One region of the Serratia sp. TSA_105.2 genome, then DNA from elsewhere that is predicted to be linked to it. Evidence: predicted binding sites of a transcription regulator. Region 1 holds the regulator's gene; each other region holds the start of a gene.
What was found. The regulator PurR, encoded in region 1, represses purine synthesis genes. The targets are predictions, from matches to a motif close to CANGCAAACGTTTGCNTG.
Positions count from the first base shown of each region.

Region 2: the regulator PurR is predicted to act here: its motif matches at 1,103-1,120, upstream of glyA (serine hydroxymethyltransferase).
Region 3: the regulator PurR is predicted to act here: its motif matches at 6,280-6,297, upstream of cvpA (colicin V production protein).
Region 4: the regulator PurR is predicted to act here: its motif matches at 5,705-5,722, upstream of rbsD (D-ribose pyranase).

Region 1 covers NZ_JBQZFT010000001.1:843,283-850,785, forward strand. Annotated here, with positions in the region: gene ACUTSC_RS03780 (TetR/AcrR family transcriptional regulator) at 1-76, shown strand, start outside; gene ACUTSC_RS03785 (alkene reductase) at 167-1,270, shown strand; gene gloA (lactoylglutathione lyase) at 1,608-2,015, shown strand; gene rnt (ribonuclease T) at 2,094-2,777, shown strand; gene ACUTSC_RS03800 (Grx4 family monothiol glutaredoxin) at 2,846-3,193, opposite strand; gene ACUTSC_RS03805 (NlpC/P60 family protein) at 3,610-4,428, shown strand; gene sodB (superoxide dismutase [Fe]) at 4,628-5,206, shown strand; gene cydH (cytochrome bd-I oxidase subunit CydH) at 5,268-5,357, opposite strand; gene purR (HTH-type transcriptional repressor PurR) at 5,682-6,707, shown strand; gene punR (DNA-binding transcriptional activator PunR) at 6,704-7,503, opposite strand, start outside.
Region 2 covers NZ_JBQZFT010000008.1:43,024-50,526, reverse strand. Annotated here, with positions in the region: gene hmpA (NO-inducible flavohemoprotein) at 1-882, opposite strand, end outside; gene glyA (serine hydroxymethyltransferase) at 1,240-2,493, shown strand; gene ACUTSC_RS19975 (3-phenylpropionate MFS transporter) at 2,650-3,795, shown strand; gene csiE (stationary phase inducible protein CsiE) at 3,796-5,061, opposite strand; gene ACUTSC_RS19965 (DUF1007 family protein) at 5,244-5,879, shown strand; gene ACUTSC_RS19960 (nickel/cobalt transporter) at 5,870-6,892, shown strand; gene suhB (inositol-1-monophosphatase) at 6,949-7,503, opposite strand, start outside.
Region 3 covers NZ_JBQZFT010000003.1:148,593-156,095, reverse strand. Annotated here, with positions in the region: gene ACUTSC_RS11860 (TIGR01777 family oxidoreductase) at 1-120, shown strand, start outside; gene hisP (histidine ABC transporter ATP-binding protein HisP) at 128-901, opposite strand; gene ACUTSC_RS11850 (ABC transporter permease) at 923-1,627, opposite strand; gene ACUTSC_RS11845 (histidine ABC transporter permease HisQ) at 1,624-2,310, opposite strand; gene hisJ (histidine ABC transporter substrate-binding protein HisJ) at 2,393-3,175, opposite strand; gene ACUTSC_RS11835 (UbiX family flavin prenyltransferase) at 3,479-4,051, opposite strand; gene purF (amidophosphoribosyltransferase) at 4,183-5,700, opposite strand; gene cvpA (colicin V production protein) at 5,722-6,222, opposite strand; gene dedD (cell division protein DedD) at 6,457-7,206, opposite strand; gene folC (bifunctional tetrahydrofolate synthase/dihydrofolate synthase) at 7,207-7,503, opposite strand, start outside.
Region 4 covers NZ_JBQZFT010000006.1:225,148-232,650, forward strand. Annotated here, with positions in the region: gene asnA (aspartate--ammonia ligase) at 1-433, shown strand, start outside; gene viaA (ATPase RavA stimulator ViaA) at 438-1,901, opposite strand; gene ravA (ATPase RavA) at 1,904-3,412, opposite strand; gene kup (low affinity potassium transporter Kup) at 3,696-5,564, shown strand; gene rbsD (D-ribose pyranase) at 5,735-6,154, shown strand; gene rbsA (ribose ABC transporter ATP-binding protein RbsA) at 6,162-7,503, shown strand, end outside.

The DNA of each region.
Region 1 (7,503 bases):
GATCCGCCACTCGCTGGCGCCGTTGACCAGCGCGCTGGAAAGCATCGAGTTGCTGCTGCGCCCGCCGCAACCGTAACGGTAACAATTTCTTTTTATTGAAAAATGCAGTTCGTGGTTTTTTATCGCCCATTACTAGACGACCGGTCTATTAAATACAGGATGCACTATGAAGACTGAAAAATTGCTCTCTCCGCTGAAGGTTGGCGCCATCACCCTGCCCAACCGCGTGTTTATGGCTCCACTGACGCGTCTGCGCAGCATCGAGCCGGGCGACATTCCTACGCCGCTGATGGCGGAATATTACGCACAGCGCGCCGGCGCCGGCCTGATCGTGACCGAAGCGACCCAGGTTTCCTTCCAGGCGAAAGGCTACGCCGGCGCACCGGGGTTGCATACCCCGGAGCAGATCGCCGCATGGAAAAACATCACGCAGGCAGTGCATGATAAAAACGGCCATATCGCCGTACAGCTGTGGCACGTAGGCCGCATCTCCCACGCCAGCCTGCAGCCGGGCGGGCAAGCGCCGGTCGCGCCTTCGGCAATCAACGCCGAAACCCGCACCACCGTGCGTGATGAAACCGGCGCCTGGGTGCGCGTACCGACCTCCACGCCGCGTGCGCTGGAAACCAGCGAGATCCCGGGCATCGTCAACGATTTCCGCCAGGCGACCGCCAACGCGCGGGAAGCCGGCTTCGACTTCATCGAACTGCATGCGGCCCACGGCTATCTGCTGCACCAGTTCATGTCACCCGCTTCCAACCAACGTACCGATCAATACGGCGGCAGCATCGAGAATCGCACTCGCCTGACGCTGGAAGTGGTCGACGCGGCGGTCGCCGAATGGGGTTCCGAGCACATCGGTATTCGTATCTCACCGCTGGGGCCGTTCAATGGGCTGGACAACGGTGAAGATCAGGAAGACGCGGCGCTGTATCTGGTGGAAGAGCTGAATAAGCGCAACATCGCCTACCTGCACATCTCCGAACCGGACTGGGCCGGCGGCAAACCGTATTCCGACGCCTTCCGCGACTCGGTGCGCGCCCACTTTAAAGGGGTGATCGTCGGCGCCGGCGCCTACACCGCCGAAAAAGCCGAAGCGTTGATCGAAAAAGGCTTCATCGACGCGGTGGCCTTCGGCCGCAGCTACATCGCCAACCCGGATCTGGTCGAGCGCTTCCGCCAGCATGCGCCGCTGAACGAGCCTAAGCCGGAAAGCTTCTACGGCGGCGGCGCCGAAGGCTATACCGACTATCCGTTTCTGGCGAAGTAACCTGTCCTGACCCCAACGGCCACACAACCGCATGGCCGTTTTTTTATGCGCCGCACGCAAAAAAGCCCGCACGGGGCGGGCCGGTGTTCCCTGGTGTTGTGCTCTACTGCCGTTCAATTTTTACACGCTTGCCGTCGAAATAGATAATTGATTGTGCAGATCAATTACTCTGTATCGATCGGTACGCTCGATCAATATTTAGACATCACCGTCGCGAGCCCCATAAGTGACATTGTCACTCATTCGTTACGTTGAATTCCCTTGCGGGACAAGGCTATACTCGCTTGTGCTTCAATCCACCCGCCGTCTGCCACGGCACTGTCAATTCAGAGGAATTATGCGCTTACTCCATACCATGATCCGCGTCGGTGACCTGCAACGCGCCATCGACTTCTACACCAAGGTATTAGGCATGCGCCTGCTGCGCACCAGCGAAAACCCAGAGTACAAATATTCGCTGGCTTTCGTCGGCTATACGGAAGAGAGCGAAGGCGCGGTTATCGAACTGACCTATAACTGGGGCACCGACAGCTACGACATGGGCACCGCCTTCGGCCACCTGGCGCTGGGCGTGGACGACGTTGCCGCCACCTGCGACAGCATCCGCCGCGCAGGCGGCAAGGTCACCCGCGAAGCCGGCCCGGTGAAAGGCGGCACCACGGTCATCGCCTTCGTCGAAGATCCGGACGGCTACAAAATCGAGCTGATCGAAAACAAACACGCCGGTCAGGGCCTCGGCCACTAAGCCTCCCCTTCAGGGCGCGCTGCGCCCTGCTGATTCTCCGCGCGATAGCGCCTGCAACCGGGCGCAAAATTTGCCATAATGCGCGCTGCATTCGATGAAGATAAGAAACTGATGGCCGAAAAAAGTGATCTTAACGCCCTGAGTGGTCGTTTTCGTGGGTTTTATCCCGTAGTAATAGATGTTGAAACCGCCGGCTTCAACGCCAATACCGATGCGTTGCTGGAGATCGCCGCCGTCACGCTGAAAATGGATGAAGATGGCTGGCTGCAGCGGGACGAGACCCTGCACTTCCACGTGGAGCCTTTCGAGGGCGCCAACCTGCAGCCGGAAGCGCTGGCGTTTAACGGCATCGATCCGCACAATCCGCTGCGCGGCGCGGTCAGCGAATATGACGCGCTGCACGCCATTTTCAAAGCGGTGCGCAAAGGGCTCAAGGATCGCGGTTGCAACCGGGCCATTATCGTGGCGCACAACGCCAACTTCGATCACAGCTTCCTGATGGCCGCAGCAGAACGCGCCGGCCTGAAGCGCAACCCGTTCCATCCGTTCGCCACCTTCGACACCGCTGCGCTCAGCGGCCTGGTACTGGGCCAAACGGTGTTGGCGAAAGCCTGTATCGCCGCCGGTATGCCGTTCGACAGCAGCCAGGCGCACTCTGCGCTGTACGACACCGAGCAAACTGCCCTGCTGTTTTGCGAGCTGGTTAACCGCTGGAAACGTCTCGGCGGCTGGCCGCTGCCGGTCGGCGATCTCGCCGAGTAAGCCCAACAAAAAAGGCGGCCCAGTTTGCACTGGCGCCGCCCGTTACGCGATAACCGCAAGCCTGCCGATTAAGACTGCTGGTCTTCCTGCGCTTTATACTTTTCTGCCGTTTCTTTGATCAGCTGCTGCAGTTCGCCGCGCTGATACATCTCGATGATGATATCGCAACCGCCGACCAGCTCACCGTCTACCCACAGCTGCGGGAACGTCGGCCAGTTGGCGTATTTTGGCAGCTCGGCGCGAATGTCCGGGTTTTGCAGAATGTCCACGTAGGCGAAACGTTCGCCGCAGGCGGACAGCGCTTGCACAGCCTGTGCGGAGAAGCCGCAGCTCGGCAGCTTTGGCGAACCTTTCATGTACAGCAGAATCGGGTTTTCAGCGATCTGATGCTGAATTTTTTCAAGTGTCGTCGTCATTTATTGCTTCCTCAAGCCACATTTCATGGCTACAACATGCATCACGCGGGCTATTGTAGCGGCTGGAACAGTCGCAAGAAAACGCCATCTTTTGCAAGGATATTCGCCCGCTACCGATCGCGTTTCACCGGCCACGTCATTCCGGTCAAAACATACGTTGAGAATAACATTTTTAATCCGACCATTTCACTAATATATTGCTTGGCGATGACGGCGGGGATTAATTATATCCACAGCCACCCGGCGGTGCTTTTTTATACACCAACGGACTGATTTTGAACCAAAAAAAATGTCATTAACGTTTTCTCACAATATGGATTATTATTTATGAGTTCTTCGCTGTTTTATATGGCGAAATTCGGGAATACTGTAACTCTTTCGATATCCGCTTCGGGGCCAAGGTTGGTGACGTCGACATGCGTTTAATTCTTACGCTCTTTGCGCTGCTGTTTACGCAGCTCTTCTTCAATTTGGCGCACGCTGCGCCACAGGCGCGTGTTGCCGCCGAGCAGCGTAAAAGCCATGCTAATGAAGCGCGGCCCGATGACCGCAGAAAAAAGAAAGCGGACAAAGCCGCTAAAAAAGCCAAAGTGACGGCCCCTGCGAAAAAAACCAGGGCCGCCAAGACGAAAAGCGAGAAAAGCGCGAAAAAGATCGCCAGCGCCAAACCCAAGGCCAAAGCGCAGAAAACCGCCAAGATTAAAGTCACCCCGCCGAAAAAGGGCTATAAAAAAGGCTATGGTCGCCACCGCGAAGCCGGTATGGCCACCGCCAAACTGGCGCGTGACGAAAAACCGTTAAAACTCAGCCCGGCGCACAAAAAACGCTACCAGCATGCCAAGCAGACCGCGATGGCCAAGCTGATGGGGCAGATGGGCAAACCTTACCGCTGGGGCGGCAGTTCGCCGCGCACCGGCTTCGACTGCAGCGGCCTTATCTATTACGCCTATAAAGACGTGGTGAAAATCAAAATGCCGCGCACCGCCAACGAAATGTATCACCTGCGCGACGCGGCGCCGATCAAGAAAAGCGAGCTGGAAAGCGGCGATCTGGTGTTCTTCCGCATCAACAACCGCGGCGTGGCGGACCATGTTGGCGTCTACCTCGGCAACGGCAAATTCATCCAGTCGCCGCGCACCGGCGAAGAGATCCGCATCAGCCAGCTCGACAACGACTATTGGCAGAACCACTACATCGGCGCACGCCGCGTAGTAACGCCGAAAACTATCCGTTAATTCCCTGCTCTGCGCGGTTGCGGTCCCGGTCGCAACCGCCTGCTCAAGCTCTCGCCCATCGCACCACCCCACGCGCATTTCTCGCTTTTCTTCCTGTTTTTTATGATGAAAATTGTTAAGATTGAAAGACCACAATAAAAAACGGCCCATATGACTCTCGCCCCGGCGGAAAGCGAATGGCGCTGTAAAGGAGGAAGCAATGTCGTTTGAATTACCTGCATTACCGTATGAGAAAAACGCGCTCGAGCCGCACATCTCCGCTGAGACCCTGGAATACCACTACGGCAAACACCACAATACCTACGTGGTTAACCTGAACAACCTGGTGAAAGGCAGCGAGTTCGAGGGCAAATCGCTCGAAGAGATCATCAAGACCTCTAACGGCGGCGTCTTCAACAATGCCGCGCAGGTGTGGAACCACACCTTCTACTGGCACTGCCTGTCGCCACAGGGCGGCGGTGAACCGCAGGGCGAACTGGCGGCGGCGATCGTCAAATCCTTCGGCTCCTTCGCTGCGTTCAAAGAGCAGTTCACCGATGCCGCAGTGAAAAACTTCGGCGCCGGCTGGACCTGGCTGGTGAAAAAACCAGACGGCGCGCTGGCGATCGTCAACACCTCCAACGCGGCCACCCCGCTGACCGGTGAAGACAAACCGCTGCTGACCGTTGACGTGTGGGAACACGCGTATTACATCGATTACCGCAATGCGCGTCCAAAATACCTGGAAAACTTCTGGGCGTTGGTCAACTGGACCTTCGCCGCGGAAAACCTGGCGTAAGCGCAGGTTCTGAGGTGATGAGGCGCAGCCAGGCTGCGCCTTTTTTATAACCGGGGGTAAATCAGTTCAACGCGGCAACGAAGCTGAAAGCGATAATGACCGCTAACGCGCAGACGGTGGTGAACAGCGACATCTTCAATTCGGTATCCATGACAACTCCTTTAAAATGGGCTTTCCTAAGGATAAAAGGCGCACAATTAGTACGTCAAATCATTTTCCCACAGTTCGCCGACAAAATCTTGTTATCATTTCCCGGTTTATAATCTCGATTACCTCTTCCACTTTTGTTCAATATGCGACAAAATTCGCAGTTCACAACTGCGTACCGGCATCCATGCCCCTCCTGATTAAGCGCTGAAGACTTCAACACACTAAAAACTCAGTTTTCGCTTCTCTGGAGAAGGATCTACGTAGGCAAACGATTAACATCACACTTACATGCTGTAAACATGTGAGTTCAGGAGTCATTCCTTACATGGCAACGATTAAAGATGTGGCCAAACGCGCGGGCGTTTCCACCACCACCGTTTCCCACGTCATCAATAAGACTCGTTTCGTCGCCGAAGAGACCAAAGCGGCCGTGTGGGCCGCCATCAAAGAACTGCACTACTCGCCGAGCGCCGTGGCGCGCAGCCTGAAAGTCAATCACACCAAGTCGATCGGCCTGCTGGCCACCTCGAGCGAAGCGCCCTACTTTGCCGAAGTGATCGAGGCGGTGGAAAACAGCTGCTACAGCAAGGGCTACACCCTGATCCTGTGCAACTCACACAATAATCTGGATAAGCAGCGCGCCTATCTGGCGATGCTGGCGCAAAAACGCGTCGACGGCCTGCTGGTCATGTGCTCCGAGTACCCCGATCAGCTGCTGGGCATGCTGGAAGACTACCGTAATATCCCGATGGTGGTGATGGACTGGGGCGCTGCGCGCGGCGACTTCACCGATACCATCATCGATAACGCGTTCGAAGGCGGCTATCTGGCCGGCCGTTACCTGATCGAGCGCGGCCACCGCGATATCGGCGCCATTCCGGGCCAGCTGTCGCGCAACACCGGCGGCGGCCGTCATCAGGGCTTTATGAAGGCGCTGCAGGAAGCGCATATCGACATCCGCGAAGAGTGGATCGTCCAGGGTGACTTTGAGCCGGAGTCCGGCTACAAGGCGATGCACCAAATCCTGTCGCAAAAACAGCGGCCGACCGCGGTATTCTGCGGCGGCGACATCATGGCGATGGGCGCCATCTGCGCGGCCGACGAGCTGGGGCTGCGGGTGCCACAGGATATTTCTGTGATCGGCTATGACAACGTGCGCAACGCCCGCTACTTCACCCCGGCGCTGACTACCATTCACCAGCCGAAAGAGCGTCTGGGCGAAATGGCCTTCACCATGCTGCTGGATCGCATTATCAGCAAACGCGAAGAGTCGCAGGTGATCGAAGTGCATCCGAAGCTGATCGAACGCCGCTCGGTCGCCGACGGCCCGTTCATCGACTACCGCCGCTAATCCCCCGCGCCGGAAGCCTGCGCGGCTTCCGGTTCCACCTCGCTCAGCCACTCCTGATTCAGCGTTTCCCCATCGCCCAGATACGCCAGCAGCCAGCTCATCGCCGGTGACGGTTTATCCTGCTGCCAGGTCAGGCAGCAAGGGCTGGCAGGAAACGGCTGCTGCAGCTGCAACGCCTTCAACTCACCGCGCTGCACCCGCGGCAGCGCCCGATGCGCCGGCATCATGCCGACGCACAGCCCGGCGCACAAACAGTCGAGCGCCGAAGTCCAGTCCGGCACCACCAGCCGCCGCTGGTTATCCAGCGTCCAGGTGACGCGCTTGGGCAGATTGCGCGAGGTGTCCTCCAGGCAAAGCGAAGGGTACGGCCGCAGCTGATCGTCATTCAGCGGCCCCGTCAACTGCGCCAGCGGATGTTGCGGGCTGACCACGCACAGCCAGTTCATATAACCCATGTCGCGGAAGGCGAAACCGCCGCCGACCGGCACCGCACGGGTGGCGCCGATCGCCATATCCGCCCTGCCGTCCACCAAGGCATCCCACACGCCGTTGAACACCTCGGGTTGCAGCATCAATTCGACGTCGGGGAAATGACGGTAGAAATCCAACACCAGCTGACGGCTGCGCTGCGGTTTGACGATGATGTCGACCGCGATATTCAGCTGGCCGCGCCATCCGTTGGCCACCTGCTGACAGTGGCGGCGGGTGTCGAGCATTTTTTTGATAACAACTCGCGCATCCTTGATAAACAGCGCGCCGGCCGGCGTCAACTCCACGTCGCGGTGGCGCCGCTCAA
Region 2 (7,503 bases), on a different contig from region 1:
GTGCAGCCAGTGGACCTGCGCCTGATGCTGGTTGTCGTGCAGGGTGTTGAGCATGCCGAGCATCGGGGTTTGGCCGACGCCGGCGGAGATCAGCGCCACCGGCGTGGTCGGCGCCACGTCGAGGAAGAAGTCGCCGTGCGGCGGGGCGATGTAGATCACGTCGCCTTCCTGTGCCTGCTGGTGCAGGTAGTTGGACACTTTACCCTGATCTTCACGCTTGACCGCGATGCGGTAGAACTCGCCGTTCGGCGAGGTGGTCAGCGAGTACTGGCGAATTTCCTGATGTTCCAGGCTGTCGTGCTTGATGTAGACCGCCAGGTATTGCCCCGGTTTGAAGTCCGCCACCCGGCCGCCGTCCACCGGTGCCAGCACGAAGCTGCAGATCACGTCGCTCTGCGGCTGTTTCTTCAGGATGCGGAACGCGCGCAGATCGCGCCAGCCGCCGTTGTCGGTTTCGCTCTGCTGATAAATCTGCTCTTCACGCTGGATAAATACGTTGGCCAGCACGCCGTAGGCTTTGCCCCAGGCGTCCAGGACTTCCTGACCCGGGCTGAACATTTCGTCCAGCGTCGCCAGCAGGTGACCGCCGACGATGTTGTACTGCTCCGGCTGGATATTGAAGCTGGTGTGCTTCTGCGCGATGCGCTCCACCGCCGGCAGCAGCGCCGCCAGGTTCTCGATGTTGGCGGCATAGGCGCAGATGGCGTCGAACAGCGCCTGACGCTGATCGCCGTTGCGCTGGTTGCTCATGTTGAAAATGTCTTTCAATTCCGGGTTGTGCGCGAACATGCGATCGTAAAAGTGGGCGGTCAGCTTCGGCCCGGTCGCAGCCAGCAGGGGAAGGGTGGATTTCACGGTGGCGATGGTTTGGCTATCCAGCATGGAAGCGCTCCTTGGGTTGGGATCTTGACGATAATTGTAATGATGTATTTTAAATGCATCTTATTGGGTTCCGCGTCGCTTGTAAATACCCTTGTTTTCGTTGCGGTGTTCTTCGGGCGTCGATCGCGCTCACAGAACATGAAAAAAGCGCATCGTTCGCATGAGGAAATGTCCGTTGATAAACGGCGGTATTTATCGGATCAAAGCCTTGCGCCACCTTATGCCAATCGTTTGCGTAAAAACCTCTGTCAAGACCTATCTTCGGTGGGGCGAAACGGTTTACACTGTGGCCCAGAACCCAAACGGGTAGTTATTTGGTGATTTTTTAGTTAGCTGATTTAAGTCAGGAGATGCCGGATGTTAAAGCGTGAAATGAACATTGCCGATTACGATGCGGAACTGTGGCGTGCCATGGAGCAGGAAGTGGTGCGTCAGGAAGAGCACATCGAGCTGATCGCGTCTGAGAACTACACCAGCCCGCGCGTGATGCAGGCTCAGGGTTCCCAGCTGACCAACAAATACGCTGAAGGCTATCCGGGCAAGCGTTACTACGGCGGCTGCGAATACGTGGATATCGTTGAGCAGCTGGCTATCGATCGCGCCAAAGAATTGTTCGGCGCCGATTACGCCAACGTGCAGCCGCACTCCGGCTCCCAGGCGAACTTCGCCGTGTACACCGCGCTGCTGCAGCCGGGCGACACCATTCTGGGCATGAACCTGGCGCACGGCGGCCACCTGACCCACGGTTCCCCGGTCAACCTGTCCGGCAAACTGTATAACGTGGTGCCTTACGGCATCGACGACAAAGGCCAAATCGACTATGACGATCTGGCCAAGCAGGCGCAAACCCACAAGCCGAAAATGATCATCGGCGGTTTCTCCGCTTACTCCGGCGTGGTTGACTGGGCCAAAATGCGCGAAATCGCCGACAGCATCGGCGCTTACCTGTTCGTCGACATGGCGCACGTGGCCGGCCTGATCGCCGCCGGCGTGTACCCGAACCCGGTACCGCACGCGCACATCGTCACCACCACCACCCACAAAACCCTGGCGGGCCCGCGCGGCGGCCTGATCCTGGCGAAGGGCGGCGACGAAGATCTGTACAAAAAGCTGAACTCCGCCGTGTTCCCTGGCGGCCAGGGCGGCCCGCTGATGCACGTGATCGCCGGCAAGGCGGTGGCACTGAAAGAAGCGATGGAGCCTGAGTTCAAGGTTTATCAGCAGCAAGTGGCGGTCAACGCCAAGGCGATGGTGGACGTGTTCCTGCAGCGCGGCTACAAAGTGGTCTCCGGCGGCACCCATAACCACCTGTTCCTGCTGGATCTGGTCGACAAAAACCTGACCGGTAAAGAAGCGGACGCTGCCCTGGGCCGCGCCAACATCACCGTCAACAAAAACAGCGTGCCGAACGATCCTAAGAGCCCGTTCGTCACCTCTGGCGTGCGTATCGGCACCCCGGCCGTCACCCGTCGTGGCTTTAAAGAAGCCGACGTGCGCGAACTGGCCGGTTGGATCTGCGATGTGCTGGACAACATCAACGATGAAGCCACCATTGAACGCACCAAGAAGAAAGTGCTGGATATCTGCGCCCGCCTGCCGGTTTACGCATAATCCCGCTTTCGCCCGACAAAACCCGCTGCGGCGGGTTTTTTTGTGGCCGCTCGCGGCAAACTGTGAGCTGTCTGGCACTCTAACGCATTGAAGTGGAATGAAGATTGCGGGGCGGTGTGAGCTCTGTCAAAGTATTGCCCTCACTCCGGAGGGATCATGGTTCTGCAATCCACGCGTTGGCTCGCGCTCAGTTATTTCACCTACTTCTTTTCCTACGGTATCTTCTTACCGTTCTGGGGCGTGTGGCTGAAAGGCGAGGGCATCGCGCCCGAAACCATCGGCATATTGCTCGGCGCCGGCTTGGTGGCCCGCTTCCTCGGCAGCTTACTGATTGCTCCCCGCGTTAAAGATCCCTCTCATTTAGTCTCCGCCCTGCGCCTGCTGGCGCTGCTGACCCTGGCCTTCGCGGTCGGTTTCTGTTTCGGCAACGGTTGGGGCTGGCTGATGCTGGTGATAGCGGGTTTCAACCTGTTCTTCTCGCCGCTGGTGCCGCTGACCGACGCGCTGGCCGCCACCTGGCAAAAGCAGATCCGCATGGACTACGGCCGGGTGCGGCTGTGGGGCTCGCTGGCGTTCGTCATCGGCTCGGCGCTGACCGGGCAGCTGGTGGCGGTGTGGGGCCATAACGCGATTCTCTACAGCCTGATCTTCAGCGTGTTGGCGATGCTGCTGGGCATGTTGCTGAAGCCGAGCGTCATGCCGCAGGGCGAAGCGCGCACGCACAGCGAAGCCGAGCGCTCGATGTGGGCACTGCTGAAAGAGGGGCCGGTCTGGCGCTTCCTGCTGTGCGTCACGCTGCTGCAGGGGGCGCACGCCGGCTACTATAGCTTCGGCTCCATTTACTGGCAGGAGGCGGGCTATTCGGCCTCGACCATCGGCTATCTGTGGTCGCTCGGCGTGGTGGCGGAGGTGATTATTTTCGCCAGCAGCAACGTGCTGTTCCGCCGCTGGAATGCGCGCAACCTGCTGTTGCTCTCCGCCTGCTGCGGCGTGTTGCGCTGGAGCCTGATGGCCTACAGTACCGAGCTGGGCTGGCTGCTGCTGATCCAGATCCTGCACTGCGGCACCTTCACCGTCTGTCATCTGGCGGCGATGCGCTTTATTGCCGCGCGCCAGGGGCAAGAGGTGATCCGGCTGCAGGCGGTGTATTCGGCGCTGGCGATGGGCGGCGGTATCGCCGTTATGACGGTCATTGCCGGGTTCCTGTTCGAACATTGGCAGGGCGGGGTATTCTGGGTGATGGCGGCGGTCGCGGTGCCGGCCTTGTTCATCCGGCCGCCGGCGGTCAGTGTCAGCCGTTGATTAAGGGGCTTCCAGCAGCGTGCGGATGGCTTGGCGCTGCCGGGTTTCCAGCGGCAGTTCGGTATAGATCAGCGGCGGGTGCGGATCGCTGTGCACCGCCGCATAAGGGGTGATCACCAGCATGACACCCTGCGGCGCGCCGCCGCGCAGATAGTCGCTCAGCGGCAGATACTTGATGTTCAGCGGCAGCAGCGTGAGCTCGCGGATCTGATATTCCACTTCCTCTTCCAGCTGCGGGTTGTCCAGCGTCAGCAGCAGCACCTGTTTTTCCTGCAGCGCGTTGTCCTGCATCAGCCAGGCGCCGAAGCTGATGGCCACCAGGCCCGTCTCCTCGTTGGAAAAATGCACGCCGTACTCCTGCTCCAGCGGTTTCAGCGCTTCCTGCGTGGTGCGCATCAGCCGCGGGTATTTGCGCACCACTTCTTCCAACAGCATATTGTCGATGCCGATGGTGAAACGGCAGCGCTCCAGCGCCGGCGCCAGGTGGGCGAACAGCTGGCTGACCAGCTCCGCCTTGCTGCTGAAGGCCATGCCGGAAAGCTGCTGGAAACGCTCGACCATGCTGTCGATGGCCGCCATCAGCCGCTGTTCTTGCGCGGAGTCGTTGCTGTGGTAGCTGTGATTTTTCAACATGGTAAACGTCAGCGCCAAAAAATCGCGCTCGTCTGCCTGCGGCGGCTGGTTAAACAGCCGGTTGCAGGCCTGATGCAGCCAGGCGGCGGCCTGTTGCTCCGGCTTTTGCCGCAGCCAGTCGCGCTGAACGGCATCGAAACGCGGATGCTGCCGCAGGCGATTTTGCCAGGCGCAGTAGAGCAGATAATGCTGCAGAAATTGGCGGTCGCGCGCGTCAAAGTGGCGGTTGAGCAGCGGCTCGCAGGCATCGATCGCCTCTGCCAGCTCAGACGCCGGGGCGGCATCGGCCGCCAGCGCGTGCCGCAGGCGCGGGGCGAAATCGCCTTCAACGAATTGCGGGCTGCAGCGCAGGGCACGCCGCAGCCAATGGATCAGGCACAGGCGCTGGTCGAGCGCGCTGCCCCGCAGTTGGTAGCCACGATCGGGATCGATGGCGATCTCCAGGTGGTGGAAACGCTGGATTTCACTGGCCACCTCGGCTATATCTTGCCGGGTTATCGGGGGGGCGACGCCGTTGATTCGGCTCAGGGTCTCCAGCTGTAACTCGGGCTCCGGCGTGTACAGCATCAGCAGCAGATGGCAGCGCCGTTGTTGTCCGGAGAGCTCGGGCACGGGAGAGGTGTCCAGGCTCATTATCACCTTCCGGCATAAAAGGTTGCGATTATGCCTAAGCATAGCAAAAGGCTTTGTGGCGGCAGGGTTACCGCGCGGCTTTTACTTCGGCTTACAACTTTCGTCACAAATATCGCCGGGAGAGGCGGGCCGTTCGGCGTTTGTTTGTGTTACGTTATAACAAATACAGGTAAGACAGGATAATGATGAAGTTACGTCGTCTTTTGGCTGCCTTTGGCGCCGTGTTCAGCGCCGGTGCGATCGCGCATCCGCACAGCTTTATCGACATGAACACCACCTTCGTCGCCAAGGACCAGCGGCTGGTCGGCCTGAAAATGGTGTGGGTGATGGATGAAATCACCTCGGCAGATCTGCTCTACGATGCGAAAAACGCCAAGAGCGATTCGGAGGTGTGGAAAAAGCTGGCGGCGGAAGTGATGGCCAACGTGCTGGGGCAGCACTATTTCACCGATCTTTACCGCGACGGCAAACCGGTGAAATACCTGAACTTGCCCAGCGAATATCATCTGTCGCGCCAGGGCAATCAGGCGGTGCTGGAGTTCGTGCTGCCGTTGGCCGAGCCGCAGCCGCTGGTGGGCAAGCCGTTCGAACTTTCTACTTACGATCCGACTTATTTCGTGGACATGACCTATAAAGACCAAAATGCACTGCATCTGCCGCCGGAGATGGCGCAGCTGTGCAGCTACAAGCTGATGACGCCGAAGCCGAATGCGTCGCTGCAGGCCTATGCGCTGTCGCTCGACAAGAACGACTCGCCCGGTGAAGACCTGGCGCTGGGGCAGCAGTTCGCCCAGCGGGTGAGGCTGCAATGTCGTTAAATCTCTCACAACCGACGACGAGCCGACGCCACTGGGCCTTCGGCCTGTGGCCGCTGCTGCCGTTCATGCTGGCGCTGGCGGCCGCCGCGCTGCTGGCGTGGCACTATTGGCCGCAGCTGCTGATGCAGAGCGTGGTGTGGCAAAAAGCGCTGCACCAGCAGATGGCGGGGCTGTTACAGCAGGTGAAGGCCGCGCCGCAGCAGGCCGGGCTGGCGCTGATGCTGTTCAGCCTCGGCTATGGCGTCTTGCATGCGCTCGGCCCCGGCCACGGCAAAGTGGTGATCGCCACCTATCTGGCCACCCATCCGGCGCGGCTGAAAAGCAGCCTGAAGCTGACCTTCGCCGCCTCGCTGGTACAGGGCGGGGTGGCGATCGCGCTGGTCACGCTGATGCTGGTGGTATTGCAGCTCTCTTCGCGCCAGCTGCACCAAAGCAGCTTCTGGCTGGAAAAGGGCAGCTTTATCCTGGTGATGCTGCTTGGCGTGCTACTGAGTTGGCGCGCGCTGAAACGCCTGTTTGCGGCGATCAAGGCGATGCGCCCGGCGCCGGCGCTGCGCATCAACAGCCTGACGCCGCTGGCGGCGGATCATGTGCACAGCGCCAATTGCGGCTGCGGCCACCGGCATCTGCCGAGCGACAGCGAGCTGCAGGCGGGAAGCGACTGGCGCACTCAGGCCGCCATCGTGCTGGCGATGGGCATGCGCCCCTGTTCGGGGGCGATTTTGGTGCTGCTGTTCTCCAAGGTGATCGGCGTGTTCGGCTGGGGAGTGATCTCCGCGCTGGCGATGGCATTCGGCACCTCGTTGACCATCTCGATGCTGGCGCTGCTGGTGCATTACAGCCGCCGGCTGGCGGTGCGCCTCAGCCGTTCGCGCGCGCCCGCCGCCTGGAGCGCGGTGGCCTGGGGGGCGTTGGCGCTGGCCGGCGGCCTGATCCTGTTGGCCGCCGGGCTGTTGCTGTACGTCAGCGCGCAGCCGGAATTCGGCGGTGGCATCCGGCCCTTCTCCCGCTAACGGGCATAAAAAAAGCGCTGCATCGGCAGCGCTTTTTTTCGATTTGCTTCTGGCGATTAACGCTTCAGCGCTTCGCTCAGTTCTTCACGCATGGTGGCCAGCATGGCTTTCACTACGCGCGGGTTGCCTGCAACCACGTTGCCGGAGCTGAAGTGGTTGTGGCCACCGACGAAGTCGGTCACCAGGCCGCCGGCTTCACGCACCAGCAGTTCGCCCGCGGCGAAATCCCACGGCTTCAGGCCGATTTCGAAGAACCCGTCTACGCGGCCGGCGGCCACATAGGCCAGATCCAGCGCGGCGGAACCGGTGCGGCGGAAGTCTGCACACTGGGTGAACAGCTTGCCGACGATGTTGATGTAAGGCGTTGCGTGCTGCTTGACCTTGAACGGGAAGCCGGTCGCCAGGATGGTGCCATCCAGATCTTTGGCGTTGGTGCCGCGCAGGCGGTAACCGTTGAGCTGTGCGCCCTGGCCGCGCGTGGCGGTGAACAGTTCGTTGCGCATCGGATCGTAGACCACGGCCACTTCAGTACGGCCTTTGATGCGTACGGCGATGGAAACGGAGAAATGAGGGAAACGTTTGATGAAGTTTGCAGTGCCATCCAGTGGATC
Region 3 (7,503 bases), on a different contig from region 1:
GTGCTCGGTGGCCAGCGGGCGGTGCCGAAGCGGCTGGAGGAGGCCGGCTTCCACTTCCGCTATCTGGAGTTGGAACAGGCGCTGGATGACGTGATTAATCAGCGGGCCGAAGCCCGCTGATCTGAAGTTACTTCAACGCGCCGGACAGGAACTGCTGCAGGCGCGGGCTTTTGGGGTTGCCGAACAGCTCGGCAGGCGGCCCCTGCTCTTCAATCAATCCTTTGTGCAGGAAAATCACGTGGTTGGAAACGTGGCGCGCAAACTCCATTTCGTGCGTCACCACCACCATGGTTTTCCCCTCCTCCGCCAGCTTCTGCATGATGCGCAGCACCTCGCCCACCAGCTCGGGATCCAGCGCCGACGTCGGTTCGTCAAACAGCAGCACTTCCGGCTCCATCGCCAACGCGCGGGCGATAGAAACGCGCTGCTGCTGGCCGCCCGACAGGTGCACCGGGTATTTGCCGCGCGCCCGCTCATCGATGCCCACCTTATCCAGATAGCGAACCGCGCGCTCGTGCGCGTCGGCCTTGCTCAGCCCCAGCACCTGCACCGGCGCCTCCATCACGTTCTCCAGCACCGTCATGTGGCTCCACAGATTGAAATGCTGGAACACCATGGTCAGGCGGGTGCGCAGCAGCTGCAACTGCTTCTTGTCGAACACCTTCAGCTGGCCGTCTTTGTCGCGCACCATGCGAATGTCTTCGTTGTTCAGGCTGATCGAGCCTTCGCTCGGCTTCTCGAGGAAGTTGATGCAGCGCAGAAAGGTGCTTTTGCCGGAGCCGGAGGAGCCGATGATGCTGATCACATCCCCGGCGTTGGCCGCCAGCGAGACGCCCTTCAGCACTTCGTGGTCGCCATAGCGTTTGTGCAGTTCGGTGACGGCTAATTTATTCTCAGACATGGTTTTTCTTCCCGTCATTTATCAGTGACTAACGTGTGCCATCCAGCGTTTTTCAGCTTTGCGGAACAGGCTGATTAACACGTAGGAGATGATCAGGTACAGCACCGCCGCGATGCCGAAAGCGTAGAACGGCTGATAGGTCGCGGCGTTGATGTCGCGCGCGATCTTCAGCAGATCCGGCACGGTGGCGGTAAACGCCAGCGCGGTGGAGTGCAGCATCAGGATCACTTCGTTGCTGTAAGCCGGCAGCGCGGTGCGCAGCGCCGAAGGTAAAATGATGCAGCGATACATCTTGAAGCGCGAGAAACCGTAGGCGTTGGCGGCCTCGATTTCACCGTGCGGCACCGAGCGGATGGCCCCGGCGAAGATCTCGGTGGTATAGGCGCAGGTGTTGAGCGTCAGTGCCAGGATGGTGCAGTTGAGCCCGCTGCGGAAAAACGCATTGAGAAACTCGCTGCCGCGCACGATCTCAAGGCTGTACATGCCGGAGTAGAACACCAGCAGCTGCACGTACAGCGGCGTACCGCGAAATACATAGGTGTAGAGCCACACCGGGAAACGCACCCAGCGAATGGAAGAGACTCGCGCCACCGCCATCGGGATCGCCAGCAGCCCGCCCATCACCACCGAGGCGATCAGCAGCCACAGCGTTACCGCCACGCCGGTGAAGCGGTAGCCGTCGCTCCACAGCAGCGACTGCCAATACTGTTGCAGGATCTCAATCATAGCTCGGCCCTCTTGACGCCCAGTGAGTAACGCCGTTCAAGCCACAGCAGCACGCCGTTGGAAACGGTAGTGAAGATCAGGTAAACCACGCCGGCCACGATGGCGAAGAAGAACGGTTGATAGGTGCCTTTCCCCGCCAGCTGCGTGGCTTTTACCACGTCGTTCAGGCCGAGGATCGACACCAGCGCCGTCGCCTTCAGGATCACCTGCCAGTTGTTGCCGATGCCCGGCAAAGCGAAACGCATCATCGCCGGGAACAGAATGCGCCGGAAGATCTGCGCGCCGCTGAAGCCGTAGGCCGTCGCCGCTTCGATCTGCCCTTTCGGCACCGCCAGATAGGCGCCGCGGAAGGTCTCGGTAAAATAAGCGCCGTAGATAAAGCCGAGGGTAATGATGCCTGCGCCGAGCGGATCGATATCGATCTGCGAGAAACCCAGCAGCGTAGTGATGTTGTTCAGCGCGATTTGCAGACCGTAAAAGATCAGCAGCATCAGCACCAGATCGGGCACGCCGCGGATCAGCGTGGTATAGGCGCCGAACAGACCGGAGATAAAAGGGTTATGGGACAGTTTGCCACCGGCGCCGATCAGGCCGATCACCACCGCCAGCACCACGGAACTGAGGGCCAGCTCCAACGTCACCAGAGCCCCCTCGAAAATCAGTTGGGAATAGCCTTGCAGCATCTACTTCACCCTGTGGTCTAGGATCCGAACCATCGGGGCCGGCGCACCGGCCCCGCAGTCACAGCATGGAACGGGAAGCGGATTACCCGCCGTAGACGTCAAAGTCGAAGTACTTTTTCGCGTATTTGTCGTAGGTGCCGTCTTTACGCATCTCGGCGAAGGCTTTGTCCAGCGCCGCTTTCAGCTCGGTATCGGTCTTGCGCAGCCCCATGCCGGTGCCGACGCCGAAGAACTTGTCATCCTTCACCGATTCGCCGGCGAACGCATAGTCTTTGCCCGGCGGCTGTTTCAGGAAGCCGTCGCTGCCCGCCACTTCATCCTGGAAGGCGGCGTCGATACGACCGGAAGCCAGATCGGCATAAACCAGATCCTGGTTCTGGTAAGGCACCACGGTGATGCCCTTCGGCTGCCACATGGCGTTGGCGTAGGCTTCCTGGGTGGTGCCCTGCAACACGCCCACACTCTTGCCTTTCAGGGCGTCCACTGTAGGCAACAGCTTGGAGCCCTTCGGCGCGATCAGACGCGCGTTAGCGGCATACAGCTTGTCGGTAAAGGCGATTTCCTGCTGGCGTTTTTCAGTGATGGACAGCGAAGAGATGATGGCGTCGATTTTCTTCGCCTTGAGGGATGGGATCAGCGCGTCGAAGTCGCTCTCCACGAAGGTGCATTGGGTATTGATGCGTTTGCACAGCTCTTTGGCCAAATCGATGTCAAAGCCGACCAATTCGCCTTTGGCGTTTTTGGATTCAAACGGTGCGTAAGTCGGATCGGTGCCAATCTTCAGCGTGGAAGGAATGGCGGCAAAGGCGCTGCTGGCGGCGCTCAAAGCCAGAACTAACGGCAAAATCAAAACCCGCTTTTTCATAAATTACCCTCAAATTGATTTTTTTGATGCCACTACGGGCATTACTTTCCCCACCAAATCAATTTGCAGTAATCGTGCCACATTCGATGCTACGGGCGGAGGGAACGGCTCCGGCCTACACAATACTGTTTCCTGGGACGATAACCGCAAAATTAAATCGGCCGGTCGGGGCCGCGCCACTGGCAGCCGCGACAAGGCGGCGCCATGAAACAGTGAGCGTGATGAAGTGGGATCATTATGGTGCATACTCCGCCCCAATTCAGTGCGGTGTTGCACAAATGTACCAATTTAGGGATAAAACTGTTAATTGACACCCTGCCAGCGGGTGAACAGATCGGTCGGCAGTTCGATATCAAACTGATCGATCACCCGATTGACGGTCTGATCGATGATGTCTTCCACGCTTTTCGGCTGGTGGTAAAACGCCGGCACCGGCGGCATGATCACCGCGCCCATCTCCGCCGCCTGGGTCATCAACCGCAGGTGCCCCAGATGCAGCGGCGTTTCCCGCACGCACAGCACCAAACGGCGGCGCTCTTTGAGCACCACGTCGGCGGCGCGGGTCAGCAGCCCGTCGCTGTAGCTGTTGACGATGCCGGACAGGGTTTTGATCGAGCAGGGCAGGATCGCCATACCCAGGGTTTTGAAGGAGCCGGAGGAGATGCCGGCGGCGATGTCGCGCGCATCGTGCACCACGTCGGCCAGCGCCTGCACTTCCCGCAGGCTGTACGGCGTTTCCAGCGCCAGCGTCTGCCTTGCTGCGTTGCTCATCACCAAATGGGTTTCCACCTCTGCGACGTCGCGCAAAACCTGTAACAGGCGCACGCCGTAGACAGCGCCGCTGGCGCCGGAAATGCCGATGATGAGTCGTTTCATGGAAAATGGCCTCTGCCGTAAAAAGTAAGATCAGGCAGACTTTGCCGCAATGGCGAGGGATAAGCAAGTCGGAGGAGCAAGGCGCACCGCCGCAGACGCGGCGATGCACCTTGAGAGATCAACGCAGGCGGTTAGCCTTCGTTGTGCAGTTCCAGATTTTCCGCTTCGGTTTGCACCCGCAGCGCCTTGGCGTCGTCGCTGCGCAGCGACTCCAGGTATTCCAGATAGCTTTGGTCGACGTCTTTGGTCACGTAGATGCCGTTGAACACCGAGCATTCGAACTGGGTGATGTCCGGGTTCTCTTCGCGCACCGCTTCGATCAGGTCGTCCAGGTCCTGGAAAATCAGCCCGTCGGCGCCGATGATCTGGCGGATCTCATCCACTTCACGCCCGTGGGCAATCAGTTCGTTGGCGCTCGGCATGTCGATGCCGTAGACGTTCGGGAAACGCACTTCCGGCGCGGCGGAAGCCAGGTACACGCGCTTGGCACCCGCTTCGCGCGCCATTTCGACGATCTGTTCCGACGTGGTGCCGCGCACGATGGAGTCATCCACCAGCAGCACGTTCTTGTCGCGGAACTCGGCGCGGTTGGCGTTCAGCTTGCGGCGCACCGACTGACGACGCGCCTGCTGGCCCGGCATGATAAAGGTGCGGCCGACGTAGCGGTTCTTCACGAAGCCCTGGCGATATGGCTTCTCGAGAATGCGTGCGATCTCCAGCGCGATGTCGCAGGAGGTTTCCGGGATCGGGATCACCACGTCGATGTCCAGATCTTCCCACTCGCGGGCGATCTTCTCGCCCAGCTTCTGGCCCATGCGCACGCGGGCGCTGTAGACCGAGATCTTGTCCATAAAGGAGTCCGGGCGCGCGAAATAAACGTATTCGAACAGGCACGGGTTGGTTTTCGGGTTCTCTGCGCACTGGCGGGTGAACAGCTGGCCCTTGGTGGTGATGTACACCGCTTCGCCCGGCGCCACGTCGCGCAGGAACTCAAAGCCCAGGGTATCCAGCGCCACGCTCTCGGAAGCCACCATGTACTCGCTGCGGCCATCTTCCAGCGTGCGCTTGCCGATCACCAGCGGGCGAATGCCGTTCGGATCGCGGAACGCCAGCAGGCCGTGGCCGATGATCATCGCCACGCAGGCGTAAGCGCCGCGCAGTTGCTGATGCATGGCGGCGACCGCGGTAAAGATGTTGTCGGCCTCCAGCGGGTAATGCGGGAAACGGTCCAGCTCGCTGGCCAGCACGTTCAGCAGAATTTCCGAGTCGGAGGTGGTGTTAACATGGCGGCGGCCGCTTTCGAACAGCTTTTGGCGCAGCTCATGGGCGTTGGTCAGGTTACCGTTGTGGGCCAGCGTAATGCCGAACGGCGAGTTGACGTAGAAAGGCTGGGCCTCAGAGGCGCTCGAGCTGCCGGCCGTCGGGTAACGCACATGGCCAATGCCCATGTTGCCCTGCAAGCGTTGCATATGGCGCGCCTCAAACACATCCTTCACCAGGCCGTTGGCTTTGCGCAAACGGAACCCGTTGTGGGCGTCAATGGTGACGATGCCTGCGGCATCCTGGCCACGGTGCTGAAGCACCGTCAGCGCATCATAAATCGACTGGTTTACCGGCATGAAACCGGCGATACCGACAATACCGCACATGTTGTCTTTTCCTCATCAGCGCTACCGCCCCGGCAATTGGGTCGGCAAGAAACTCGACGTGCTCTGCAGGTAGTCAAAGAACCACCTGATGACGTAACTGAACTGGGGAATGAGCTGCGACTGTTTCCAGTCGGCACTCTGTGAAAAGCCGGTAAAGGTGTCCAGGAAGAACAGGATCGCCGCAACGATCAACACTCCGCGCAGCGCGCCGAAGCAGATGCCCAACACCCGGTCGGTGCCCGACAACCCGGTTTTCTCTACCAGTGAGCTAATCACATAGTTAACAATAGCCCCTACGATCAAGGTCGCGATGAACAAAATCGCGATCGCGATGCCGTTTCGCACCAGTTCATCTTCAAAACGAGTGAAATAGACCGCAAGGTAAGAGTAGAAATGGCTGGCAACAAAAAACGCACATCCCCATGTCACAAGTGACAATGCTTCGCGAACAAACCCTCGGATCAGGCTCACCAGAGCCGAAAATCCAATCACCGCTATAATGACGTAATCAATCCAGACCATGAACTATTCCAATGATGAATCGCCCCTGCATCCAATTCGCGGCGAATTCTAACAGAAAAAGAAAACGTTTGCGTAGGGGATTTCCTACCACGTTACAAATAAAAAGCGGCGATCAAAAAATTCCCAATCGCCGCGCCTACATAGGTGATTTCGCCTGTAAAAGGCGCGGTTTTTCTCGCGTTCTCTCCACCACTCCTTAATTCAGGGGCGCATCGTGCTGCGCCCCCGCGGGGTTTAACGGCCGTACGGTTTCACCTGCCCGCTCAGCCCGCTGATCGAGTTCAGCGACGGCAGCGCCGCCTGCAGCTTCTGCCTGGAGGCGTCCGGGCCGACGTAGATGCGGGTGATCTGCCCCTGCACCGGCGTTGACGGCACGGTAAAGGCGCGATAGCCCGAGAGCCGCAGCGAGGCGACAATCTCGTTCGCCTTGGCGGCGTTTTTCAACGCCCCGAGCTGCACGACATAGGCTTGCCCTGCCGGCGCTTTTTCTTCCGCCGGTTTCGGCTGCTGTGCCGGTTCAGGCTTCGGCGTCGGTTCAGGTTTCGGTTCCGGTTTCGGCGCCGGCTTCACTTCCACCGGTTTCGGTTGCGGTACCGGTTTCGGTTTCACTTCCACCGGTTTGGTTTCCACCGGTTTCGGCTTAGGCTGTGGCACCGGCTGAGGACGCGTTTCGACCGGCGGCGGCGCCACCTGCGTCGGTTGCTGAGCGCTCTGCCGCACTGCCTGTTGCGCCGCCGCTTCGTTGGCCGCCTGCTGCTCGACCAGCGCGCCCGCCCCTTCCGGCGGCTGCGCCGGTAGCGGTTGTGTCACCGGCGGCAGCACGTCGTTCTCCTCGACGTCGCCCGCCTTCGGCACCAACGGAATGGCCGCGAATTCATCCTCGTAATGCTTCTTTTTGCCGTCCAGCAGCCCTGGCAGGATGATTACCCCCAGCGCCACCAGAATCACGGTTCCGACCAGTCGGTTCTGAAATTTACTCGCCACTCACACTCCCCGCATCTCGTCTAGCGCCGCCATCACCTGCGCCACGGTGTGGAACGATCCACAGACGATCACAATATCCTGTTTATCAGCATCCTGCATAGCCTGCCGCCAGGCAGTTTCGACATCATTAAAGTGGCGCGGTTCCGTCAGATGTTGCGCCAGCTGTTCGACGCTGGCGCCGCGCGGCCCGTCGAGCGGTGCGCAGTACCATTCATCCACCTGCTCGTTGAGGCAGGCCAGCGTGCCGGCGATGTCCTTGTCCGACAGCATGCCCACCACCGCGCGCACCTTGCCGCC
Region 4 (7,503 bases), on a different contig from region 1:
GGCGATCGCCAAAGCGCTTGGCGCGGTATTCCTGATCGGCATCGGCGGCAAGCTGTCGCATGGCAAATCGCACGATGTGCGGGCGCCGGATTATGATGACTGGACCACGCCGGCGGCGGATGGCCTGGCGGGCCTGAACGGCGATATCGTGGTGTGGAACCCGGTGCTGCAGGACGCTTTCGAGCTGTCCTCTATGGGGATCCGCGTCGATGCCGCCGCGCTGAAACATCAGTTGGCGCTGACCGGCGATGAAGAGCGCATGAAGCTGGAATGGCACCAGTCGCTGTTGCGCGGCGATATGCCGCAGACCATCGGCGGTGGCATCGGCCAGTCGCGTTTGGTGATGCTGCTGTTGCAACTGTCGCATATCGGCCAGGTGCAGTGCGGCGTGTGGTCGCCGGAAGTGCGTGGGGCGGTCGAAGGCCTGCTCTAACCGCCTAGCGCCGCCAGCGGCGCATCAAACGGCTTTTCAGCCCGGTATCGAAGCGCCAGATATGATCGAAGATGCGCATGATGCCGGGTTTGCCGTAGGCGGACATCGCCACCGCATGGAAACGCTGCTGGTGGCTTTGCTGCTGTTGTTTCACCTTCTTTATTACCTCCTCCGGCAACCGCTGGGCGATAAAATCGGAAATGATCACCGCATCGGCGTCGAACCAGCCGCTTTCCGCCATTTTGGTGACGGTGGCGTTCAGGCAGGCCGCCAGATCGGTGCCGCCGCGAAACTGCTGGCCGAGAAAGCGCACCGCCTGTTCGATGCCGCTGGCGGCGGTGAGTTCGTAATGCACGATCTGGTTGGCGAACAGCATGATGTAGCAACGGCGGTTGTCCGCCAGCGCAATGCGCAGCAGCGCCAGGCAGAACGCCTTGGCGCACTGTTCGTTGAAGCCGCCCATCGATCCTGAGGTGTCCACGCAGACGATAAACGGCCCGCGCGGCTGTTGATCCTGCTGCTGATGGGTGACCTGGCGGATCAGGATCTGTTCCTGCCAGACGTCGCCCTGCAGGCGGTAGCTCAGCAGCCGCTTTTCCAGCAGGCGGCGATAAAACTCGAACTCCAGCTCTTCAATCCCCAGCGTCGCCAGCTCCGGCGGCAGCAGGCGCAGGATGTCGTCGCTTTGATGAATGCCGCTCACTTCTTCCGGCAGCGTGGCCGGCACCTGTACCATGACCCTGAATGGTTCGGGCTGCGCGTCCTGTTGCTGCACCGCCTTGGCCTGATAGCTGCGGCCCAGCTGCTGCGCCAGCTTTTTCAGCTCCGGCTGCTGCTGCAAAAAGTTACCGTACTCCACCAGCCGTTGGTAATCACCGCGCTGCAGCTGGCCTTTGCTCATGTCCCACAGCCTGCCGGCGGCGGTGTCATTTTCCGACAGCAGCGGCTCCAGCGCGCCGCTCAGCGCCAGGCGCTCCTGCAGTTCCGCCATCAGTTGCTCGCGCTCCTGTTCCAGCAGCTGGTGGTGCAGCATGGTGGCCTGCAGCGTCAGGCTGATGCGCCAGCGCTGCAGGAACAGGGTTTGAAAGCTGTCGTCCAGCGGATGGCTGGGCAGATCGGCGGCGTCCACCAGCGCGCGCGCCTGTTCATAAAACGGCGAGACCAGCTGGCGCAGCAGCTCCATCGTGTCGTTGAGGTTGTGATAGAACTGGATGTTGTTCTCCAGCTGGCACTGTTGGTAGCGGTAAAATTCCTGCGCCAGCGCCGGCGGCACCATGGCCTCCTGCAGACGCTCCTTGAGCTGCAGTTTCCAGCGTGGCAGATCGCGATCCAGCGCCCGGCGAAGGGCCGGAAACTTTTTAAAGAACACCGACAGCTGCGGCGCCGCCAGCATGCCGACGATCATCTCCTCGATCATCTCGCCTTCGGTGATCGCCAGCAGCAGATCGAGCGTCTCCAGACTGAGCATGGTTACTGGCCGCGCATTTGCTGCTGTTGCTGTTTAACCTGCTCTGCCACCTGCAGCAGACTGGCTTCGATCTTGGCCAGGCCTGCGGCGGGGGTGAACAGACAAGGCTGATGCTGGCTGAAGGCGCGGCGCTGTTCCGCCAGGCGCTGGGCCAACGCCTCCATTTCATCCAGCAGCGCCTGCGGCGTGGCGGTGGCCTGTTTGCCCGGCAGCGCCAGCAGCGAAGGCTGGCGGCTGACGTCCAGCACCGTCAGGTGCAGTTGGTCGTCGACCTCCAAATCGATCGGCTGCGCGAAGCCGATGCCGTTCAGTTTGGCGCGCACGTCGCCGCCTTTTTGCAGCCAGTTATCCAGCACGCTGCTCTCGATGCTCAGATGGTTGACCTGAATGTCATGCAGCTGCAGCGGTTTTTGCAGCAGTAGAGTGAGCGTGCCGCCGGCGAACGGCGTGGCCGGCGCGTATTGCGGCTTGCGGCTGAACATGCCGCCCTTTTTCACCAGGCTGATGGCCTGCCGATCGCTTTGTTGTTGTTGATCCTGCAGCCAGCGGGTGTGGATTTGTTGCAGTTGGATCAGCATAGACTGCTGCTGATAGGCCGATTCGGTCAGCAGCTGATCGATCTGTTGTTGCAGCAGCTTCAGCGAGGTGAGATCGTGCCACAGGCAGTCTTTCAGCAGCATCAGGTCGAGCGGGGCGATGGCGTCGCGCCCGCTGAAGAAGGCGCAGGCCTGCAGCAGGCGCAGGGCTTTTTTCCAGCGTCGGTCGGAGACGTACGGCGCCTGTTCCAGCGCGTCCAGCCGCTGGCGCAGCTGGAAAATCAACTCAAAGCAGGCTTCCGGCAGCGCCACCTTGTCTATCTGCGGTTGCCACTGCAGAAACTCTTCGTCGCTGATGCTCAGCGCCGCCGGCACCGGGTTTTGGCTCTCGTTTTGGCGGTTGACCAGCAGCGAGCGGAAATTCTGTTTATCCTGCACCTTGTCCAGCCACAGGCGGATCAGCATGCGGTCATACAGGGCTTCGAGGCTGTTGTCCGCTTCGGGCAGTTCGTTGGAGGCGGTGACCAGCAGGCGCAGCGGGATCGGTTCTTCGCTGTTGCCGTTGCGAAAGCGCCGTTCGTTGATCGCCGTCAGCAGGGTGTTGAGGATCGCCGGGCCGGCCTTCCAGATTTCGTCCAGAAACACGATCTCCGCTTCCGGCAGGTAGCCGGCGGTCAGGCGCTGATAACGCCCTTCATCTTTCAGTGCCTGAATAGAGAGCGGGCCGAAGACCTCTTCCGGCGTGGAAAAGCGCGTCATCAGGTATTCAAAGGAGCGGGCGTTGCGGAAGGCAAACTTCAGCCGGCGCGCGATCAGGCTCTTGGCGATGCCGGGCGGGCCGAGCAGGAATACGCTTTCGCCGCTCAGCGCCGCCAGCAGGCACAGGCGGATCGCTTCTTGCCGCTCATAAAGACCGCTCTCCAGCGCGCTGCTGAGGCGGGAAATTCGTTCTGCCAGAAGGGATGATGGCGTCATATAATTGTCGCATTGTCCGAGAGTTAGCCAATCTTGGTCGATAATCCGATGATAAACCACCATTATTTTTAGTGGTATAGCTTATTGATTAGTAATATTTTTCTAAGTTGTGCCGGATATCCGGTTCACATTTTGTTTATTTTTCGGCTCTGATATAAGGGTAGGCAAGCCGTATAAATGGTGCATACTGTGCGGCTTTCTGGTGGGCGTGACGGATCTTTGAGCCCGTATTTTGCCTGATGCGGATGCATCGCTAACGGATGTTCTGATAAAGAAACGAATTATGAGCGCAGAGCATAAGCAGTCCTTATCGGCGGTAACCCTGGCGGCCATCGGCGTGGTCTACGGTGATATCGGCACCAGCCCTCTCTATACGCTGAGAGAGTGTTTCTCCGGCCATTACGGCTTCGATGTTCGTCCAGACGTGGTTTTCGGCTTCCTGTCGCTGATTTTCTGGATGCTGATCGTGATCGTTTCCCTCAAATATCTCACCTACGTGATGCGCGCGGACAACGCCGGCGAGGGCGGCATTCTGACGCTGATGTCGCTGGCCGGGCGCAACACCTCGGCGCGTACCACCGCGGTGCTGGTGATACTGGGCCTGATCGGCGGCAGCTTCTTCTATGGCGAGGTGGTGATCACCCCGGCGATCTCGGTGATGTCGGCGATAGAGGGGCTGGAAATCGCTGCGCCTGCGCTCGACGCCTATATCGTGCCGCTCTCCATTCTGGTGCTGACGCTGCTGTTCATTATCCAAAAGCACGGTACCGGCAGCGTCGGCAAGCTGTTCGCCCCGGTAATGCTGCTGTGGTTCATCGTATTGGCGGTGCTGGGTGCGCGCAGCATCATTTCGAACCCGGAAGTGCTGCAGGCGCTGAACCCCAAATGGGCGCTCAACTTCTTCATGGAATATAAGAAGGTGTCGTTCTTTGCGCTGGGGGCGGTGGTGCTGTCGATCACCGGCGTCGAGGCGCTGTATGCTGATATGGGGCACTTCGGCAAGTTCCCGATCCGCCTGGCCTGGTTCACCGTGGTGTTGCCATCGCTGGTGCTCAACTACTTCGGCCAGGGTGCGCTGCTGCTGAAAAACCCTGAGGCGATCAAAAACCCGTTCTTCCTGCTGGCGCCCGACTGGGCGCTGATCCCGCTGCTGATTCTGGCGACCCTGGCGACGGTTATCGCTTCGCAGGCGGTAATTTCCGGCGTCTTCTCGCTGACTCGCCAGGCGGTGCGTCTGGGCTATCTGTCGCCGATGCGCATCATTCACACCTCGGAAATGGAATCCGGCCAGATCTACATTCCGGTGATCAACTGGACGCTGTACATCTCGGTGGTGCTGGTAATCATCGGCTTTGAGCACTCCAGCAACCTGGCGGCGGCATACGGCATCGCCGTCACCGGCACCATGGTGCTGACCAGCATTCTGGTCACCTCGGTGGCGATCAACAACTGGCACTGGAATCGCTTCCTGGCGATCGGCATCGTGGCCATCTTGCTGATCATCGACGTGCCGATGTTCTCCGCCAACGCCCTGAAGCTGTTCTCCGGCGGCTGGTTACCGCTGACCTTGGCGCTGGTGATGTTCATCATTATGACCACCTGGAAGAGCGAGCGCTTCCGCCTGCTGCGCCGCCTGCATGAACACGGCAACTCGTTGGAGGCGATGATCGCCTCGCTGGAGAAATCGCCGCCGGTGCGAGTGCCGGGTACCGCGGTGTTCCTGTCGCGCGCCACCAACGTCATTCCTTTTGCGCTGCTGCACAACCTGAAGCACAACAAGGTGCTGCATGAACGCGTGGTGCTGCTGACGCTGCGCACCGAGGATGCGCCTTACGTGCACAACGTGCGCCGGGTGACCATCGAACAGCTGTCGCCGACCTTCTGGCGGGTGGTGGCCAGCTACGGCTGGCGTGAAACGCCGAACGTCGAGGAAGTGTTCCACCGCTGCGGGCTGGAAGGATTGCCGTGCCGCATGTCGGAGACCTCGTTCTTCATGTCCCATGAGTCGCTAATCCTCACCAAGCGGCCGTGGTACCTCTACCTGCGCGGCAAGCTGTTCGTCGCCCTGAGCCGCAATGCGCTGCGCGCGCCGGATCAGTTTGAGATCCCGCCGAACCGGGTCATCGAGCTCGGCACGCAGGTCGAGATCTAACCCGCCTGATAAGGGGCTCAGCATGGCTGAGCCCCTTTTGTTTGAGCATTGCCCGGGCGTGAACGAAACGTTTCGATAGCGATCACACTTCTGCATTGTCCCGGTTGCCTTCCCCTGCCGTTTTTTTAAACTCCCTCAGAGAGCGAAACGTTTCGCTGGTGGAGTGAGAGATGAAAAAAGGCGTATTACTGAATTCCGACGTGTCTGCCGTGATTGCCCGGCTGGGGCATACCGACCAGCTTACCCTGTGCGATGCGGGCCTGCCGATACCGGCGGAAGCGCAGCGCATCGATCTGGCGCTGACGCAGGGCGTGCCGACCTTCATGCAGGTGTTCGCGGCGGTCACGCAAGAGATGCGGGTAGAAAGCGCCATCCTGGCGGAAGAGATCGTGAAACAGAATCCGTCGCTCCACGAGGCACTGTTGGCTGAACTGACCGCACTGGGCCAACGCCAAGGTAACACCATCGGCGTGCGCTATATCAGCCATCAGGCGTTTAAAGCGCAAACCGGGCACAGCCGGGCGGTGATCCGCAGCGGGGAGTGTTCGCCTTACGCGAACGTGATCCTGTGCGCCGGCGTAACTTTCTGAGGCGCGTATGCAACCTTTACTGCAACTGAAAGGGATTGATAAAGCCTTTCCCGGCGTGAAGGCGCTTTCCGGCGCCGCCCTCAGCGTCTATCCCGGCAAGGTGATGGCGCTGGTGGGGGAAAACGGCGCCGGGAAGTCCACCATGATGAAAGTGCTGACCGGCATCTACCAGAAAGACGCCGGCAGCCAGTATTTTCTCGGTAACGAGGTGGTGTTCAACGGGCCTAAGGATTCGCAGGAAGCGGGCATCGGTATTATCCATCAGGAGCTGAATCTGATCCCGCAGCTGACGATTGCGGAAAACATCTTCCTCGGCCGCGAGTTCGTCAACCGTTTCGGCCGCATTGACTGGAAGCGCATGTATGCCGAGGCCGATCGCTTGTTGGCGCGTCTCAATCTGCGCTACAGCAGCCACCGGCTGGTGGGCGAGCTGTCGATTGGCGATCAGCAGATGGTGGAGATCGCCAAGGTACTGAGCTTCGAATCGAAAGTGATCATCATGGACGAACCGACCGATGCGCTGACCGACACCGAAACCGCCTCGCTGTTTAAGGTGATCAACGAGTTGAAGGCCGAAGGGCGAGGCATCGTTTATATCTCGCACCGCCTGAAAGAGATTTTTGAAATCTGCGACGACGTGACCGTGTTCCGCGACGGGCAGTTTATCGCCGAGCGGCTGGTGAGCGAGCTGCAGGAAGATTCGCTGATTGAGATGATGGTCGGCCGCAAACTGGAAGAGCAGTACCCGCGCCTGGATTTGCCGCGCGGGGAAAAACGGCTGGACGTCAGCCACCTTTCCGGCCCCGGCGTTGAAGACGTCAGCTTTACGCTGTATCGCGGCGAGATCCTCGGCGTGGCCGGGCTGATGGGCGCCGGGCGCACCGAATTGATGAAAATCTTGTATGGCGCCGCGCCGCGCAAGGCCGGCACCGTCAACCTGGACGGCCGCGATGTGGTCACCCACTCGCCGCAGGACGGGTTGGCGAACGGCATCGTCTATATCTCGGAAGACCGCAAGCGCGACGGCCTGGTGCTGGGCATGTCGGTGAAGGAAAACATGTCGCTGACCGCGCTGCGCTACTTTAGCCGCGCCGACGGCAGCCTGAAACAGGCCGATGAGCGGCAAGCGGTGGGGGATTTCATCCGCCTGTTCAATATTAAAACGCCATCGATGGAGCAGCCGATCGGCCTGCTTTCCGGCGGCAACCAGCAAAAAGTGGCGATCGCCCGCGGCCTGATGACCCGGCCGAAGGTGCTGATCCTCGATGAGCCGACGCGCGGCGTCGACGTCGGCGCCAAAAAAGAGATCTATCAGTTAATCAACCAGTTCAAGCAGGAAGGGCTGAGCA